Regions from separate parts of the Microbulbifer sp. ABF4_107 genome, predicted to be linked through region 1. Evidence: predicted binding sites of a transcription regulator. Region 1 holds the regulator's gene; the other holds the start of a gene.

Evidence for each region. The regulator FNR, encoded in region 1, switches genes on or off when oxygen is low (the NO sensors DNR and NnrR bind a similar motif). The targets are predictions, from matches to a motif close to TTGATNNNNATCAA.
Region 2: the regulator FNR is predicted to act here: its motif matches at 4,190-4,203, upstream of ACYX4K_RS09850 (DUF3149 domain-containing protein).

The regions. Positions count from the first base shown of each region.
Region 1 is NZ_CM149983.1:2,973,530-2,983,303, forward strand. Features, by position in the region: gene ACYX4K_RS12175 (TonB-dependent hemoglobin/transferrin/lactoferrin family receptor) at 1-280, shown strand, start outside; gene hutX (heme utilization cystosolic carrier protein HutX) at 596-1,111, shown strand; gene ACYX4K_RS12185 (HugZ family pyridoxamine 5'-phosphate oxidase) at 1,126-1,689, shown strand; gene ACYX4K_RS12190 (OmpW/AlkL family protein) at 1,771-2,460, opposite strand; gene ACYX4K_RS12195 (hypothetical protein) at 2,803-3,207, shown strand; gene fnr (fumarate/nitrate reduction transcriptional regulator Fnr) at 3,264-4,025, opposite strand; gene hemN (oxygen-independent coproporphyrinogen III oxidase) at 4,214-5,638, opposite strand; gene mmsB (3-hydroxyisobutyrate dehydrogenase) at 5,732-6,631, opposite strand; gene pulA (type I pullulanase) at 6,928-9,486, shown strand; gene ACYX4K_RS12220 (enoyl-CoA hydratase/isomerase family protein) at 9,563-9,774, opposite strand, start outside.
Region 2 is NZ_CM149983.1:2,379,054-2,388,827, reverse strand. Features, by position in the region: gene ACYX4K_RS09865 (hypothetical protein) at 1-774, shown strand, start outside; gene ACYX4K_RS09860 (LysR substrate-binding domain-containing protein) at 757-1,638, opposite strand; gene ACYX4K_RS09855 (acetoacetate--CoA ligase) at 1,820-3,793, shown strand; gene ACYX4K_RS09850 (DUF3149 domain-containing protein) at 3,926-4,072, opposite strand; gene ACYX4K_RS09845 (hypothetical protein) at 4,418-4,804, shown strand; gene ACYX4K_RS09840 (autotransporter assembly complex protein TamA) at 4,875-6,695, shown strand; gene ACYX4K_RS09835 (translocation/assembly module TamB domain-containing protein) at 6,698-9,774, shown strand, end outside.

The DNA.
Region 1 (9,774 bases):
GGATGTAGGCCACTACTTCCTGCAGCGCGACCTGAAAGCAGGCCTGCGCACCTCTGTAGTTTCTGCCCAGGACCAACTGCCGGAAGAAGTGACCAACGAGTACAACAGCTACACCCTGGCCGATGCCTACGTAACCTGGGAGCCTGCCGCTGGCAGCCTGAACGGCATCAAGCTGGGCCTGGCCCTGGATAACCTGACGGACGAAGAGTACCGAGTAGCCTTCCAGGAACTGTATATGCCGGGCCGCAACATTAAACTGTCTGCCAGCTACCGTTTCTGATCGAAACAGTCAAAATCGAAATCCACCACAAACGAGCGGCCTCCGGGGTACTTACTTGGCAAACGATTGCCGCTAGGTTGTTTGACAGGTAAGTACCCCGGAGGCCGCGGCTCGCGGAGCCCAAAACGCCGAAGACCGTGGCCCACGGAGCCGGTCATAGCTCCGTAGCCCGCCGAATCAGTGGTGGCCACCGCGCAAACAACCTCATCGGCAATCGTTTGCGCAATGGCCACCACTGCTTCGGCTGATTATGTGGAAATGAATTGATACAGAGAGTTTTTGGTATTGCTTATGCAAAAACAGGGGCAACAAAAAGTGATACAAGACAAAGTACAGGAACTGCTTGCCAGTGAATCTGGCTTTACCCTGGAACAGATGGCGAAACAGCTTGATACCAGCGTGCGCGAGATTATTGCCAACCTGCCGACCGAAATGGCATCCCTCGCCGGCAGCGACGCCGTCTGGCAACTGATCGAAGAACTGCCCACCTGGGGCAAAGTCACCGCCATCGTCCAGAACGAAGGCTCCGTGTTTGAATTTAAAGGCGAGTTTCCCAAAGGCAGCATTGCCCACGGCTACTACAACTTTATGCACCACAAAAACCCCTTCCACGGCCACCTGCTGGTCGAAGGGCTGGTCGAAGTCGCCTTTGTCAGCAAACCCCACCGCGGGTCCGAAAGCCACTCCATGGTCTTTCTCGCCCCCAGCGGCAACTGTGTATTCAAGGTATTCCTGGGCCGGGACGCCGAGCGTAAATTGATCCCGGAACAGGTCGAGCGATTCAAACAATTAAAACAGCAGCTGGCAGGCGCCAGTGCTGCACATTCCTGAGGGGAGATTCGGAAATGACCGATCAGAACGAACAACAAGCAGCGCAGAAAACCAACCCCCAAACCAACGACGGCGCCGACCTGGTGGCCGAAGTTCGCGACTTTATTGCCACCCGCAAACTGCTGAACCTTGCCAGCCTCGCCGAAGACGGCCAGCCCCACGCCAGTACCGCGCCCTTCCTCGCCGCCGATGGCAATTTCTACCTGTACATCTCCGACCTGTCCGAGCACTGCGCCAATCTCAAGGCCAACAGCAAGGCTTCGGTGATATTCAATGCCGACGAAGCGGACACCAAACAGGCCTTCGCCCGCCTGCGTGTCACCTTCAATGTGGTAGCCAGTATTATCGGCCGCGGTGAGGATCTGTGGTTGGAACGTATCGAGCAACTACGCGAAAAGTTTGGCCCGGTAATGGATCACCTGAAAGTCCTGGAAGATTTCCATCTGTTCGAACTGAAACCGAGTGCCGGCCGCTACGTGAAAGGCTTCGGCCAGGCGTACGCACTGGAAGGTCTGGAAAAGCAGGTTGCCCTGCATTTGAAGGATGGTCACAAGGAAAAGAACAGCGACGCCGCGTAACCCCAGGTGCCGCCATTTCCGCTCCGAGGCCCGCAGTGCAGCACCTCCTGCACTGCGGGCCCGAGCACCTAAAAAGTGCTTTTAGAATCGATAGCCCAGTCCAGCGGCATACACCAGCGGATCAAGCTCCACATCCGCCGTCACCGCACCCACTCCAGGAATGTCCACCGTCGCCTTGGTGTCGATATCCATCCACCACACAGCTACGTTAAATAACCAGCGCTTGTCAGCACCGAAAGCAAAGTCGACACCGGCTTCCGCAGCAATGCCTGATGAATTCTTCAGCTTGAGATCCGCAGAATCGGTTGCACCCAGGGTTGCGAAGATATCATTGGCGGTGCCACTGATTTTCTCTTCAAAAAAAACGGTGTAATTGAATCCAACCCCTACATAGGGCTGCACACTGGACGAAGAAGCAAGCGGAAAATATTGCAGCATAACGGTGGGAGGAAGGTGTTTCGTCTCGCCCAGGTCAAATGTCTCACCAAGCCCGGAAACTTCCAGATCATGACTGAACGGCGTCGCCGCTATCACCTCGACCCCCCAGCTCTGGTTTAGCATGTAAGTGCCAATAAGACTCAGAGCCGAGCCATTATTCACGTTTGCAGCAGTGCCCTCGAGTGTCACATCGCCCAGCGCAAGCGCACTGGAATTTACATCGGGGCTCACCGTAATTGCACCACTCCGCAAAATGAATTCTCCGGGTTCATACGCGAGTGCCGGCGCGGAAAGCAGTGAAGCGAGAAGGGATCCAAGAGCCATTTTTTTCATAGTTATCTCCATATCCTTGATCGGTGTCGAATGCCTCACCAGCAGGGATATCCCAGGGGATACGCTGGTACACCTTGAGACTCAACCAGAATATAGACCAGCCAGTCATGCCGCAATAACTATTTTCGCTCAGTTTTTGAACTACCGCTGTTACTCCCGCGCAATTTTCTCGGCCCAAACTATTGAAGGTGCAAGTGGTTTCACCAGTTGTTGCGGAATCGCCACACCAACAATTTGCTTTTAAAACGACACCAAAAGGTTGATACAACGCAACAAAACTGCAACGCTACTGCAATCGTCATTTGTTACTTTTTAGTAACAAGTAACTAAAGAGTAATAAATATGACTTCTCGAAAAGGCTTTCTGCTTCCGCTCGTATTCCTCGCGGGATGCGCGCTCAATCAGGCTCCACAGTCCCTCACCGCCACCGGAATGCTGGTAGAGGAAGACGGCAAGTTTTACCTGGTGGGTGCTGAAGATCGCTACCATTTGAATTCCGTTCCTCAACTGGATTACGAAAGGTATCTAGGCAGGGAACTGATCGTGCAGGGGGAAATTCCCAATTACTGCCATCAGGCGTGGGAAGACTCACTGGTGAAGGTGCACGGTGGTGCGGAGATGGTCGACCTGAACAAGGTTGACTGGTCCGATTGCCTGGAGGCCGACAAGGTTAGCCTGGTCACTGCAGACGGCGCTCACCTGGTGTATGACTGGGAAGAAATCGAGCTGGAAGACTACTACTTCTAATTCGCTGGACCTATTTCTCCCTCGAAGTATTTTCCCGCTGCGCAGGGCTCACGCCTTCAGCCTTGCGCCTTTAATCGAGTCTCGTCGCAGCTGGTTCCCGCCAGGGCGGCGAGTCCGCGTTTATCCAGCAGGCTTACCGCCCTTCCCTTCACCCTGATCAGATCCTGCTTCTGGAAGCGGGAAATTAACCGGCTTACGGTTTCCGCAGTGAGTCCGAGATAGTTGGCGATATCCATGCGCTGCATGGTGAGGTTGAAATCCACGGCCGAGTAACCGCGGCGGGCATAGCGCTCGGAAATATTGATCAACAGCGCTGCCAGGCGCGCATCAGCAGATCGCTTGCCGAGCAGCATGACCATGTCTTTTTCCTGACGCAGCTCTTCCGAAAAGAGATTGAAGATCTGCTTTTGCAAGCCGGGAACCTGTTGCGCGAGTGTCTCCAGCTGAGCGAAGGGCAGCTCACACACGCTGCTGTCTTCCAGCGCCTCGGCAAAACTGGGATGGGACTGACCGCTGTACGCATCCAGACCGAGCAGCTCGCCGGGCAATGCAAAGTGGGTGACCTGGGCATCGCCATCTGCGGCAAGCACGACCGACTTGAAGCTACCGGACCGGATGGCATAAAGGCTGTTGAACTTGTCGCCGGCACGAAATAACTGCTCCCCGGCCTTGATCACGGTTTTCTTGCGGGTGATCTGCTCCAGACGCTCGATATCCTCCGCCGAGAGACCTGCCGGCAGACACAGAGCCCTGACCGAACAGTTGCCACAGCTGACGGCCTGCGACTTTGCCGCTGGTGATGTGTTGCGTGCGCTCAAACCGATCACTCTCCCTCTCGCGGTAACCACTGTTGCCGCCCGTCTGTTACTGGCCATTGCACCAATTTCTGTAGTCACATTGTATTCTCTACAAATCGCCTTAACACCCTGCCTGGGTTTTTCACAAGGTTCACGCCCTGAATCGAGGGCAGCGCTTTTGTTAAAGCACTGTCGTTAAAGCGCAGGTATTAAAGCACCCTTGAATAGGGCCCGTTCTCCACCGCCCGGTGCAGGTGGGTATCGAATGCCGCAGCCAGATTGCGCAAGAACCAGCGCCCCTGCTCGGTAACGTAAAATTCACGTTGATCAAGGCGAACCAGGTCATCGTCGAACATGGGCTGCAATCGTTTCAACTCCGCGTCGAAGAAATCCTCGAAGGGCGCACCGGCACGGGCCTCTACTTCGCGCTTGTCCACCCCCAGCTGGCACATCAATTCCATAATCAGCCACTGCCGCAAGCGGTCGTCTTCACTCATGTACCAACCGCGCACAATGGCCTGCCCCCGGTCCGCAACTGCTCCGGCGTACGCCTTGAGTGCGTGCGCATTTTGCCAGTAACCATCCCGGCTATAGCTGATGGCTGAGGCCCCCAGGCCAACCAACGCCTCTGCGGGCATCAACGTGTACCCCTGGAAGTTTCGCGCCAGCCGGCCCTCCATTGCCGCTTTCGCCATGGCATCACCGGGGCGTGCGAAATGGTCCATCCCCAGGAACTGGTACCCGGCGCCAGTGAGCTGCCGGGTCGCAGCCAGTTGCATGGCCATTTTATCCACTGGCGCGGGCATCAGGTTGGCGTTGATCAGGCGCTGGGCCCTGAAGCGCTCCGGGAGGTGGGCATAGTGATAGAGCGCGATGCGGTCGGGAGCCAGTGCCAGCACCTGCTCAACAGTGCGCTGCAGGCTATCGACGGTTTGCCCCGGTAATCCGTAAATCAGATCGTAAGCAATAGAACCGAACCCTTGCGCGCGCGCGTCGTCAGTCAATGCCGCTACCTCGCCCGCACTGCAGATACGATTGATGGCCCGCTGCACACCAGGATCGAAATCCTGCACCCCGAGGCTCAGTCGATTAAACCCGAGCCGGCGCAGGGTTTTGAGGGTACCGGGGGCCAGGGTGCGCGGGTCTGCCTCGATGCTGTACTCCACCTCTTCGCCGGACTGGAGGGAAAAGTGCTCCCGGAGGCCGTTGATCAGACGCTCGAGGTCACTGTCATTCAGGAAGGTCGGTGTACCACCCCCCAGGTGCAACTGGGTAACCGGCGCCCTCGATAGCCCCCGGTACCAGCGGGCCTCCCGCAACAGCGTTTCCAGGTAATCAGCCGCTCCGTCGTACTTGCGGGTAATGACCTTGTTACAGGCGCAGAAATAGCAAAGGGACTGGCAGAAGGGGATGTGGACGTACAGGGAGAGAGAGCCGGCGTCGCCCAGGGATGTCCAGGGTTTACGGCCGCTGGCATCGCCAGTTTCGCCGTCCAGCGGTGCGAAGCGATCGGCGGTCGGGTATGAGGTATAGCGCGGGCAGGGGCCAGCGTAACGCTGCAGCAACGCCAGTGACAGACTATCCGGAGAAAGCGCAGACGCTCGCGCGGGGGAAAGAGATACTGCGGGGTCCATCTGGCATGCCTCCTGTTACCGGGACCCGGAGGCTACGAAAATGCAGGTGCTCCCCACTTGATCCAGATCAAGTGGGGAGCGATTGATAACCCGTCAGTCACCTGCCGGGCGGCGAAACAGATTCTGGATAGACGAGAAATCCAGCACCCGATTAATCGGGTCACCTCCGTGCAGCTGATACAGGTTTTTCGCCAGCGCGCCGAGGGGAGTCGATGAGGCACTGCCTGCCGCGGTATCCATGGCCAGTCCCAGATCTTTCAGCATCAATGCCACGGAAAAGCCCCCCTGATACTCCCTCGAAGCGGGAGCAGTTTCCATCACCCCCGGGTAGGGATTGTACTTTTCCAGCGACCAGTTGCCGCCGGAGCTCGCAGCCATGATTTCCGACAGCACCGACGGATCCAGGCCATTATCCACTCCCAGCTGCAGTGCTTCGGCGGTACCAATCATATGAATCGCCAGCAACATGTTGTTGCAGATTTTCGCTACCTGTCCGCTTCCCGCAGGCCCCGCATGAAAAATATTTTTGCCCATGGCCTCCAGCACCGGGCGCGCCCGAGCGATGGCGCTTTCCTCACCACCGCACATAAAAGACAGTGTTCCCGCTGAAGCGGCGGCGGTGCCACCGGATACCGGTGCATCCAGTGCGGCAATCCCGCGCTCTCCAGCGGCGGCAACGAGCTGCCGGGCATCGTTGGCGGCAATGGTGGAACAATCGATCAACAGGGTATCTGTATCCATTGCCTGCAACAGACCGTGCACACCGAGGTACAAAGTCCGCACCGCTTCTCCACTGGGCAACATGGAAACCACCGTATTGGCGCCCTCAGTGGCGGCAAGCGCACTGTCCGCCTTGTGGCAACCACTGGCCACGGCGTTTTCCAGCATCGGCGCCGACAGGTCAAACGCGGTAACCGTGAAGCCTTGCTTCACCAGGTTCGCGGCCATGGGACCACCCATATTGCCGAGACCAATAAATGCGACCTTCTCCATCAAATCATCCTTTTATATTTATTGTTCGCTCCCCGTCCAATGATCAGCGATCCAGACCAGGGGAGCCGACACCATACTACTCAATTTTTATCACGGGGGATGGGCTCCGGGACAACCGGCAGCCCACTGCAACGGCAGTTTTCGCGCCATATCAACCCACTACGCCCCGATCGGGGAGGATGCACGCCAACACACTGCGCCACTAGTCTGCAGACTGCGGTTTTCATCTGTCGAAGCCACAGCGGTATCGTGACATTCGGCCCATAACTCCAATAAATAAAATACGGTACTCAGCGATGATCAAGCCAACCCCCGGTGGCCGGCAACGGCTATGCACCTTTCCCAGCCTGTTACCCTGCCTGTTACTTGCCACTTTTTCCGCCCATGCCTCGGCGGACTGGTATTTCCGCGGCACGGCCAATGGCTGGGCCGCCGAAGCCCTGAGCCAGGTCAGCGACACCCAATACCAAACCTGCCAGAGCTTCGCCGGCGGCGATGACAACGGCGGCCCCCGTTTCAAGATCGACAAATCCGGCAACTGGCAGGAGGCCTACCCCGCCTCCGATTACAGCGTAACGGCGTATACCAGCTACGACATCACCTTCTACAGCGACAGCAAGACCATTCAGGTTGCGGAAGTCGCCAGCTGTGACGAGAGCGGTCCCGCAAGCAATTTCTCCAGCCTGTACTTCCGCGGTACCGCCAACGGCTGGAGTGCGAGCGCCATGGAGCTGGTAGCGGACAACACCTGGCAACTGGCGGTCAGTTTTGACGGCCTGGCCAACCAGCGCTTCAAGGTCGACGTTTTTGGTGACTGGAGTCAGAACTATGGCGACAGTAACGGCGACGGTCATCTCGAGCAGAGCGGCAGTGATATTTATACCGGTGTCGCTGGTGACTACCTGCTTACGGTGAATGATGCCAACCTGAGTTACTCACTGGATCCGCTCGGCTGTGACCAGAATTGCGGTGGCGATGTGCAGCAGCTCGGTGCGGTCTACACACCCCAGCAAACCACCTTTTCGCTCTGGTCACCGGACCACAGCGACGTGCAGCTGGTGCTCGACGGTCAGAATTACCCGATGAGCAAAGTCTCCGCCAGCGCCCTCGCGGGCACCGGTCTCACGGATATTTACTCGATAGCCGTGGCCGGCGACTGGAAATTGCAGCCTTACTACTTCGTGGTCAACGGGGTAGCAGTACGCGACCCCTACGGCAAAATGGTGGAACCCAATACCAACAACAACATTGTCATGGACATGTCGCGCACCGAACTGGCCAACGGCTGGTCGGTGCGACCGGTTCTGCACGCGCGCGAAGATGCGGTCATCTACGAAGTGCACGTGCGCGATTTCACCATCGCTGCGGAATCCGGTGTGAGCAGCGATAAGCGCGGCAAGTTTCTCGGCATGGTGGAAAGTGGCTCACTCCACAACGGCGTCGCAACCGGCATTGACCACCTCAAGGAGCTCGGAGTTACCCACGTGCAACTCTTGCCGGTGTACGACTTTGGCTCCTGCCCCGACGTGACCGACAACACCTGTTACAACTGGGGCTACGACCCGCGCAATTACAGCATCCCGGAAGAGCGCTACTCGCTGACTCCCTATGACTATGAAAACCGCGTGCGCGAGTTCAAGCAGATGGTAGATGAATTTCACAAGGCCGGACTGCGCGTGATCATGGATGTGGTGTACAACCACACCTATTCCAAGGAGATGTTCGAAGCGATTTCCACCAGTTACTACACCCCCACCGATCTGTCCGGAACCGGCAACAGCATTGATGCGAATGTACCCATGGTGAGCCGCATGATTCGCGACTCACTGGAATACTGGGTGGAGGAATACAATATCGATGGCTTCCGCTTCGACCTGATCGGTATTTTTGATTACGACGAGGTGGGGGAATGGGGCAGCTACCTGAACCAGCGATTCCCAGACCGGAACCTACTGCTCTACGGCGAGCCCTGGAACGGCTACGCCTCGGACCCGCGGGAACTGGAGCGGGTACGTCTCGGTACCATCGGCCGGATTCACGAAGCGCGGGTGGGAGTATTCAATCCAAAATTCCGCGAGGCGATCAAAGGCCAGAACGACAACGGCCACTGCAACCCCGGCGACTGCTTTGCCTTCAACAATAACCCGGACACCTGGCGCATTGAAGTGGGCAGCCGAGGCGCCCTCCGCTACACCCACAACAAGGACACCGCGATCGACAGCTGGGATCCGATGTTTGCCATGGACCCGGAACAGAGCATCAATTATGTCTCCGCCCACGACAACCTCACCCTGCGCGACAAAGTATTGCAGTGGGCCGACCTGAACGGCATCAGCCGGGACAGCGGCTACCTGCGCCGCATCCAGAAGTTTGCCAATGGAATCGTACTCACCAGCCAGGGTATTCCATTCCTGCACGGCGGCGTGGAGTTGATGCGCGATAAACAGGAAGACCACAACAGCTACCAGTCCCCGGACGCCATCAACCAGTACAACTGGCACTGGAAAATCGACAATGCCGATGTCTACGACTACTACCGGGATGCGATCGCACTGCGTCGCGCCCACCCGGCGTTCCGCCTGACCAGCTGGGATGACATCAATCAATACGTCACCAGCCAGCGTCCGCGCTACGGCGTGATCGTGAACCGCATCAATGGCGCCGCAGTGGGCGACAGCTGGCACGACGTGATCGTGATTTACAACAGCGCAGACAATTATCAATTTGATCTGCCCGCCGGTGAGTGGAAAGTGGCAATGGAGAAGTCCGACCCAGCGGCCGGTAACGGACGGATAGTAAGCGGCAGCGTCATTGCCGAAGGTACTGCGGTCACCGTGCTCTACCGGGACCAGTAGCAGCGGCGCCACAAGTGCGAAAGAATGGTCTGCAGGAACTTTGGGGCGGTATCACCGCCCCTTTTTTATAAAGCCGTTACAGATCGGACAAAGGATTTTTCCCATCCCATGGACTGGCAAAGCACGCGTCCACCTGTGCGAGAGTCACATCTTCAATCGCGGCCGGCTGCCACTGCGGGTTGCGATCCTTGTCGATCAACAGCGCGCGCACGCCCTCCTTTACCTGCCCGTTGCCACACATATTTACCGCCAGCGCCAGTTCCATCTGCAGCACCTGCGCCAAAGACA
Region 2 (9,774 bases), 590 kb from region 1:
GGACACCCCATGTCGGTGGCCGCGGCCTATCAGCCGCGCCGTGCACTGGTCAGCGAACCGCTGTTTCCGCTGTACCTGCAGGTGCTGAAGTGGACCTTTCTGATTATCGCGGTGGTGACGGCGATCGATGTGGTCGGCTCCCTGTATTTTGCCGAAAATCCCAATCTGCTTTCTGCTGCGATTGGCTGGTTTAGCGGCCTCTACGAAAGCGGTGTGCATTCATTTGTCGCAGTCACGCTGGTGTTTTATCTCATCGGGGAAGGGTTGAATAACCGTCAGGTATTTGCCAACTGGAATCCCCGCTCGATGCCGAACGTGGTGGACAGCGGCCGGCGCATCAAGCGCTTTGATTCCTCGGTGGAATTTGTCGTAACCCTGTTGGCAATGGCGTGGCTGAACGATCTCTGGCTGCTGCCGGCGAGCAATGGAGGTAATGCACTGGCCCTCTCGCCGGAGATGATGGCGTTGCTGCCATGGCTCAATATTGCACTGGGCGCCAGCGTGCTGCTGTCGCTGTACAAATTGATTTCCCCGTTTTGGACACGTGCCCGCCTGCTGGTGGATGGGGCGCTGAATATTTACTGGCTGATACTGCTGGCATTTTTACTGGGCCTGCAGGCGCCTTTTTCCATACAGTGGCAAGGCGGTGACCTCTGGCAACCGAGCCAGGGTAATTGGCAGGTGGCGGTTGGAGTCGTGGTGGCGATCACTGCGTGGGATCTGTTTCAAAATATCCGCCGGCTGGTGCGCTCACCATCAGGAGTGCGTGTTTGACACCAGGGCTAGAAATGCCTGGGCTGGCGCTGAAAGGGCGCCGGCTTCCCGCGCGAGAATTCCTACCGCATGGGTTACCACTGGTTCCGCCAGAGGTTTGCACACCAACCCATACGCGCGCATTTGCTCCTCACATAAGCTAGGCACCGCGCTAACCCCCAGGCCACTCTGTACCAGCCGGCCGATGGTGCTGAGCTGGTTTGCTTCACACAATAACCGCGGGAGCACTTCCCCAAACGCGGCGTCTGTCCAGCGGCGCACCGCAGAGCCCCGGTTCATGGCGATAAATGGCGCCTGCGCCAGGTCCCGCCAGCGCACCAGTTTTTTCCGCTGTAGCTTGTGTCCCTCCGGTAGTACCGCGATAAAGCGGTCTTCGCCGATGGGGGTGAAGCTCAGATTGCCCAGATCGTCCGGACGAAAACTGAAACCCAATTCCGCGCGCCCCTCCTGCACCGCATTCACCACCCGCTCCATCACGATATCTTCCAGCACGATATTGATATCCGGGTGTTGCCGGTGAAATTGCTTCAGCAATTCCGGCAGCTGGTTCAGGGCAAAGGCGGGGATGGCGGCGATGGACAGTTGCCCCTGCTGCAGGCGGAAACGCTGCTGCACCGCATCCAGAGTGTTGTCCCAGTTGTGCAGCAGTTGCTGGGCGCGCTCCACAAAAGCGGTGCCCTCCGGTGTCAGTACCAGTTGCCGACCTCCGCGGCTGAACAGGTCGCCACCCAGAGATTCCTCCAGGGTGCGAATGGCGATGGAGATGGCCGGTTGCGACACATGCAGCTGTGCGCTCGCTTCCGCCAGGCTGCGGGTTCTGGCCACGGCCACAAAGGCGCGCAGCTGTTTGATGGTGGTGCTCATACTGGAGTTTTGCGTCGTGTAGGCCCTGATTATCTGTTAAGTAAAACTTATTAAATAATAATAAGTTTAAATTAGTCTTAAGTGTTAGACCAAGGCATGATTGTTCACATGGCGAGACGGCCAATAATGGTCAACCATTCAGACAGAATGCCGACACAGAAAAATGAGAGAGCCCGCTGACATGAGCAATCCAGTGCAACCCCTTTGGCAGCCCACGGAAGAGGCCATTGCCGCGACCCAGATGGACCGGTTTCGCCGCCAGGTAAATGAGCTGCATCAGCAAACCCTGCCGGATTACCACGCCCTGCACCAGTGGTCTGTGGATAACCGCGAGGCATTCTGGAGCCAGTTGTGGGATTTCGGCGAAGTCATTGCCAGCGAGCGCGGCGAGCGGGTACTGGGGAAAGACACCATGCCCGGCGCCGAGTGGTTCCCGGACGCGCGGTTGAACTTTGCCGAAAACCTGCTGCGTTTTCGCGACGACAAGCCGGCGCTGATCGAGCGCCTGGAAAACGGCAGCCGCCGCGAATTGAGCTACCGCCAGCTGTTTGAGCGGGTAGAGCGGCTGGCCGCAGCGCTCGCCAATGCCGGAGTGGAGAAGGGCGACCGGGTAGCGGGTTTTATGCCCAATATCATCGACACTGTGGTGGCCATGCTCGCCACCACCAGCCTCGGCGCCATCTGGACCTCCTGTTCCCCGGACTTCGGTATCAATGGCGTTCTAGATCGTTTCGGCCAGGTCGCGCCGAAAGTCTTGTTCGCCTGTGAAGGCTACTTCTACAACGGCAAAACTATCGACTCCCTGCCGCGTCTGGAGCAGATCGTCGATCAGATCGATTCGATCCAGCAGCTGGTGGTGGTGCCAGTGGCGCGCTCATCGGAGCAGACCGAATCGGATATCGACGGCCTGGATCGCGCCGTAAGCCTCGGCGCTTTTGTGGGAACTGCGCCCGCGCGCCCACTGACGTTTGAGCAAACCGAATTCAATCACCCGCTGTACATCATGTACTCCTCCGGCACCACCGGCGTGCCCAAGTGCATCGTGCACGGCGTGGGCGGCACCTTGCTGCAGCACATTAAGGAACACCGCCTGCACACGGATATCTCCCGCGACGACACCCTGTTTTACTTCACCACCTGCGGCTGGATGATGTGGAACTGGCTGGTAAGCGGGCTCGCCTGCGGCGCTACCTTGGTGCTCTACGATGGCTCGCCGTTCTACCCGGCAGCGCAGTGCCTGTGGGATATGGCGGACGAGGAAAGCATTAGCGTATTCGGTACCAGTGCCAAGTACATCGCCGCGCTGGAAAAGGCCGGCTGCAAGCCGCGCGAGAGCCACAAGCTGGAGCGCCTGCGCGCGGTACTCTCCACCGGTTCGCCGCTCGCCCACGAGGGGTTCCGTTACGTGTATCGGGACATCAAGGCGGATCTATGCCTGAGCTCCATCTCTGGTGGCACCGACATTGTCTCCTGCTTTGCCCTGGGCAACCCGACCCTGCCGGTGTATCCCGGTGAGCTGCAATGCCGCGGTCTGGGTATGGCGGTGCAGGTGTGGAGCGACGATGGCAAGCCGGTGGAGCAGGAGAAGGGTGAACTGGTGTGCGCCACGTCTTTCCCCTGTATGCCCATCGGCTTCTGGAATGATGAGGACGGCAGCAAGTATCACAGCGCCTATTTCGAAAACTGGCCCGGCGTCTGGGCCCACGGCGACTATGCGGAAATTACCGAGCACGGTGGCGTGATCATTTACGGCCGCTCCGACGCGGTGTTGAACCCGGGTGGCGTGCGCATTGGCACCGCAGAAATCTACCGGCAGGTGGAAAAAGTCGAAGAGGTGCTGGACAGCATCTGTATCGGCCAGGAGTGGCGCGATGATGTGCGTGTAGTGCTGTTTGTGGTGCTGCGGGAAGGGCTGACCCTGGGCGACGACCTCATCCAGAAAATCCGCACCACCATTCGCGCCAATACCACCCCGCGCCATGTGCCGGCGAAAGTAATCCAGGTGGCGGATATCCCTCGTACCATCAGTGGCAAGATTGTGGAGCTTGCCGTGCGGAATGTCGTGCATGGCAAACCGGTGAAAAATCAGGAGGCGTTGGCGAATCCGGAAGCATTGAAGCTGTTTGAGAATTTGTCAGAGCTCGCCGGAGAGTAATCTCCTCTTAAAGGCGATATCAGGACGGGCGGTGATGAAAAAGGCCGGGCCAAGTGCGAACTTGCCCGGCGAACAGTCGGGGTAGATGGATCGATCCCGTGCAAAAAATACGCACCGGGGAGAGCCTCTGTATCAGTTGGCTGCCGGCTGAGCCAATTCTTCATTCATTTTGCGTAGCGCCATCCGGGTGATATATCCGCCCATCAGGCAAACAAATCCAATGATTCCCAAGCTCAGCAGGCCAGAAAAGCTGGTGAAGAGATCAATCATTGCGTCCATTTTCGTACTCCTGAGCGATAGAGGAAGTGGTATAAACGTGGACTGCATGCTCTAACGGGGTGTTGCGCTGTAGTCCTCTCAACTGGCTCCAGTCTAGGGTGTGGTGCTGTGCCGCACTTGATCTGGATCAACTGAGCGGCCGATTCAGCCCTCCCGGGGGTACCCCCACTCTTGCTATCTGTTGGCGCAGTGTTCAGCTGCGCGGCAGGTGAGGTTAGCAGTGACTTCTGTGGCCCGGGACCCCGGTTTCCCCTTGCCCTTGGCATGTCCTATCCGCCAAACTGCGCTACCCTGTGGGGTAGTGATTCCACCTGTATAAACCGAATAAATTCACGGAAGATCCGCATGATTACCTACTTGTACTGGGCCGCTGTTATCGCCCTCGTGGTGCTCAGCCTGTTTGCCGGCAGCCGATTTGGCAGTCTGGGGAAAGGGGCGATCGTTGCCGCAATTATTTTTCTCGCTGGTTGGCTGGCCTACTACTTCCATTTTGAGCAAGTATTTGTAAAGCGCTTCGGTGGCGTGATGTACATCAGTGTGCCTGACGGTCAGCGTCACCTGGGGTCCACCTGGAAAGACGACAACCTTTGGGTGGAAAACTACGACCCAAAATCCAATCAATGCATCTTCTCTGAATACTCCAAGGGCAACCTGCTGGAGGGGCGTGTAGTGATTAAAAACTGCAACCCGCTGCTGGAACCTGCCGACAGGCCTGCACGAAGCGGTCAATAAGCCTGGGTAGAAGCAACTTTTTGGGTCTCCCGGCGTCGCAGTAGGGATGGTTGGCAAACGGATTTTTGTCTTGCGCGATTCTTTGCCCGCTCGTGGAGCGGATTTCATACATATTGCTATCGGAATTCTGATATCGGCGCTGCTGCTCTTGCCGCAGCCCGGTGTTGCGCTTCCGTTTTTCGACAGTTTGCCCAAGTTCAAAGTGCGCGTGCTCGAAAACAGCGAGCTGCAGGATTGGCTGAAAGATCAGTTGAATGAACAGCGCAAGTCCAGCAGTGTACTCAAGTCCTATGAGGACCCTCATGACGTCGCGCGCTATGAGCGTGGCACCCTTGAAAAACTGCTGCGCTCGCGCGGCTACTACGATGGCCGGGTGCGCCAGTCGGTCACCGGTGGGGAGATTCTGTATCGCGTGGTGCCGGGGCGGCAGTTCCGCATCAAATCCCTCGAGATTGATATGCCTGCGCGACTGCAGGCAGGTTTTCCCGGTGTCGGCCTGCAAGTGGGGGATCCCCTGGAAGCGGTCAAGGTTGCCGAGGGGGTCAAAAAGATCGAATCCTACCTGGCTGAGAATGCCTGCCTGTTGAATGTCGATGTGGACTACAAGGCGACGGTTATCCACAGCGAGCACACGGCGCGGCTTGTGTACCGGGTAGCGCCGAGTCCGGAAGTGCACATTGGCGAGTTGAGTATCGCCGGTGCCACCAGTGTCAATGAAGACTACCTGCGCAAGCGGCTGAAACTCTCCCCCGGTGACTGCTTTAATCGAGCCAAACTCGACGCTGCCAAATTGCGTTTGCTGCGCACGAACCTTATTGCCGGTGCCAATGACGAGGTATCCGAGCCTCACGACGGAGTGGTTGATGTCACCTTTCTGGTGATCGAGCGAAAACATCGCACCATTCGCCTGGGGGTGGGGTACGCCTCCGATGAGGGAGCCGGCGTGTCTGCAGGCTGGGAGCACCGCAATATTCTCGGGCGCGGGGAAAAGATTGAAGTCGAGACCCGAGTCAGCGAAATCACGCAGTCCCTCAAGGGAGAGCTGCTGGTGCCGCGCTTTTTCCGCGATGACCAGGACCTGGCGGCGACCGCTGAGGCCTCCAATGAAGATCGGGAGTCCTATCAGGCAGAAGCCGTCACCATCGGCGGAACGATTTCCCGCCGGCACACCAAACACCGAACCTTCAGTGTGGGCAGCGAGCTGAAGTTCAGTAAGGTGCAGGAAGAGGGCGAAGAGAGCGAAAATTACAACCTGCTTTCGTTCCCCCTGGGGGTCAAGATCGACACCACCGACAACCTGCTGGATGCACGTCGCGGTGCCACCGTGGCTCTGGAGGTCAGTCCCTACTTTGACCTCAAGGGAAGCAGTACACGTTTCGTAAAAAACACCCTGGTCGGCACTGGGTATCTTACCGGCGATGATATCCGCTTTGATCCCACACTGGCGGTGCGTATCAAGGCCGGTGTGATCAGTGGAATCGATAACCTGGATATTCCTGCGGATGAACGCTTCTATTCCGGCGGCGGTGGTTCAGTGCGCGGATACGCTTATCAGGCCCTGGGGCCGCGCCGACTGATTCCGTCAACCGTTCCCGGTGAGCCGCCCACGCTGTCTGACCCCATCGGCGGCCGCGGCCTCAGTGAAATTTCCGTGGAAGGCCGCTTCCGGTTTACCGAAACCTGGGGCGGCGTGTTGTTTGTGGATGGGGGTAATGCCTACGCCGACCCGCAGCCCAGTTTTGACGACCTCTATTGGGGGGTTGGTATCGGCGTTCGCTATATGACGTCTTTTGCACCGCTGCGTTTTGACATCGCCTTTCCACTGGATCGCCGGGAAGACCTGGACGATAGCGCTTATCAGATCTACGTCAGTTTGGGGCAGGCGTTCTGAACATGACGGATTCCCGCCCTGCCAAAACCGCCCGTTCTCCCCGGCGCAGATTCTGGTCGAACCGGCCGCGTCTGACCTTGTTTGCGGCCATGTTACTGGTACCGCTGATTCTCAGCCTCTTTTTGCTCGGCTCAGAAAGCGGTCGCGAACTGCTTACCCGTGGTGGGCTTTCGGTGGCACGTCACTTTTTACCGGATCTGGAAATCCGTGAGCAAGGTCTGCGAAGCCCGCAATGGGGCAAGTGGAGCTTTGAGCTGCTGCAGGTGCGCTACAAAGAGCGCACCATGTTGGAAGCGCAAAATATCACTGTACACATCGCGTTGCGCCCGCTGCTGCGCAATCAAATCCATATTCCAGAAGTCAGCGCGCGGTCGCTCCTGTTCGACAATCTGGTGCTGGGTGAATACCTGCAGGACCACGTCAGTGAAGAGGAGGTTGAGGACGCTGCGGAAGAGGTGGACGACCCGACCATGCCGGCACTCTGGCTGGAGCGACTTGCCGTCGACCGTCTGACTCTGATCGATAGTAATCTGAAAGACTTTCCCGTTGTGGCGGTGAATGGGCGCGGCAGCTACCAGTGGCCGGGCAAGCCGTCAGAGCTGATGCTGGATATTGCCGAACACGAAGGCCATAAGCTCCACGTGCGTCTCGATGGGCAGATGCAGTCGAAAGAGCTGTATCAGCTCACTCTGTCAGCGGACGAACTGGCTGGCGGCTTTCTCGGTCGCACCTTGCAGCTGCCGGAGGGAAACGGGCTGGATGCCAACGGCAAATTCCTGCTGCGCCTGAGCGGAGAAAGCCGGCTGGAGGTGACCATTGAGCGCTTCTCTGTACCATTGGTGCGTCACCGCTTTGGGTTGAGTGGCAAAAGCGACCTGGTGCTGTCGCCGTGGTCTGTTTCCACCGAAGATCTCAGCCTGACCGTCGACGATACCCGCCACACGGTTCGAGGGCGGGTAAGCAGCGAGTCCATGGATCTGCGCATTAATGTGGACCGGTTGCCAGTAGCGATCTCCCAGCCATTTCAGGACTATTTGAAAGGTGGTTGGCTATCGGCGGATCTTGTGGTTAAGGGTCCACTGACCCTGCCAAATGCCGATGGCTCTGTTGAGTTGCGCACAAGCTACCAGGATCAACCGGTCCACCTGACCGCGGAAGTGGAAACCGTGAAAGACGATATCCAAATCCGCGGCGCGCGTCTGTCACTGGCTGACGCGGAAGTGGAGGCATCTGGGCTGGTGGATATCAAGGGAGAGTCAATCGACCTGAAGGCGAAGCTCGAGCAGCTTCCGCTGGCAAAAATTCGCAGTATTCTCGCGGCACTGGAGGAGACTCGCGACGTCGAGATTCCCCCGGAACTGGATGGCACTGTGGAGCGCTTGCAGGTTTCTGCAAAAGGAGCCTGGGCCAACCCCGAATTGGCGGTAGAGCTATCGAGTGCGCTGCAATATCAGGAATTTGCCGCCCGGGTACAGGGGCATGTTACCGGCAATCCGAAGAAATTTTCGGTGCAGGACCTGCTGTTGGAGGGCGAGGGGCTGAGGGCCAGCGGTAGTGGTGAAGTCAATGTGGAAGCCAAGGCCCTGCAGGCACAACTGGATGTGGCTGCGCGAGGCCTGCAGCCGGCGGAGCAGTTTGGATTGCCGGTGGACCCAGGAACCCTGGTCGACCTGGATGCCGTGGTGTCGGTGAGCGGGCCCTGGGAAAACCCGAAAATGTCCGCACAGCTCTCCTCGGATGGAGATTACCGGGAATACCGGTATCGCCTGCGCGGCGGTGCTGCAGGCAATACAGAGGCCATCACATTCGACCGGTTGCGTCTGGATCTGTATCGCGGCTACGCCGCTGCCGGACAACCTGCGCATTCGCGGCAGCAGTCTCTGCGCCCGGACGACACGGTCGAGCCGCAGGAAGACTACCCCTTGAATCAGCCTGCGCCGGATACTCCGGGCCAGTCGCGGGAGCGGGTTGTGGGAGCGGCGGCGTTGGCGCAGGACGCAGAACAGGCGCGCCAGCGCGGTAGTGCCTGGCTGGAACTGAACGGTGTTGTCGAGCCGAAGGCGCAGCGTGCAAACGGCAGTGTTGCCGGCCGCAATATCCCATTGGGGCTGGCGGAGCTTGCCGGCGTAAAGCTGCCGTCTTCCCTTCGTGGTGAGCTCAGTCTCGACGGCAACTTCACCGGCCCGTTCAAATCGCCGGAAGCCAGTGTGAATATTCTCGGCCTGGGAGAATTTCAGGGGGAGCCGTGGCATGTACAGGGGGATGTGAGCTATGGCCAGGCGGCGATCACTCTGTCAGAGGTGAAACTGCTATGGGCGGGCCGCAACCAGTTGACCGCCGATGGCACCCTGAGTGAGCAGGCTCTGGATCTGGAGCTGCAGGCGCAGGCTGTGCTGGCGGATTTCGAGGAGTGGCTGAGCGCGGATATTACCGAAAATGGTGAACTTTCCCTGCGCGCAACCGCGTCCGGTACCCCCCGTGAGCCCGACCTTGCTGGTGAGCTTCGGGTAACCGGCCGCGCGCCGGCGCTGCGGGATGATGCGCTGGTCCAGTCTCCCCTGGTGTTGTCATTGACCTGGGGAACCGTGGCGGAAGATCTGCAGATGCAGTTGGAAGCCAGCCACGGTAGCCGCCAGGCCGCCGATGCACGCGCAAGTCTCGCGATCGCCCCGATTCTGGAACAGCTTTTTCGCGATAAGCCCCCGGGGGAGTTACCGCCACTGCCCATCGATTTCGATGCGAGGGGGGAGGCCGACCTGGCGGCGCTGGGTGCCCTGTTCGACCCGGAAATTCACACCATGCGCGGCACTCTGGATTTCAACCTGTCCGCAGATGGTAACAGCGGTGCCCCGAACGCCCGCGGCAACATCAATTTACGCAATGGTTACTACGAGCACCGTCCGAGTAATACCCGGTTGCGCCAAATTATGTTCGCGGCGGAGCTTGCGCCGGATGCATGGCGTATCGTAGAGGCCAGCGCTCGCGATGCGGACCGCGGGCGCGTAAATCTGGAGGGCGCGGTGCGTTTTAACGGGTCAGAGCCCGCCACGCTGGATTTTTCGCTGGCGGCCCGCAATGC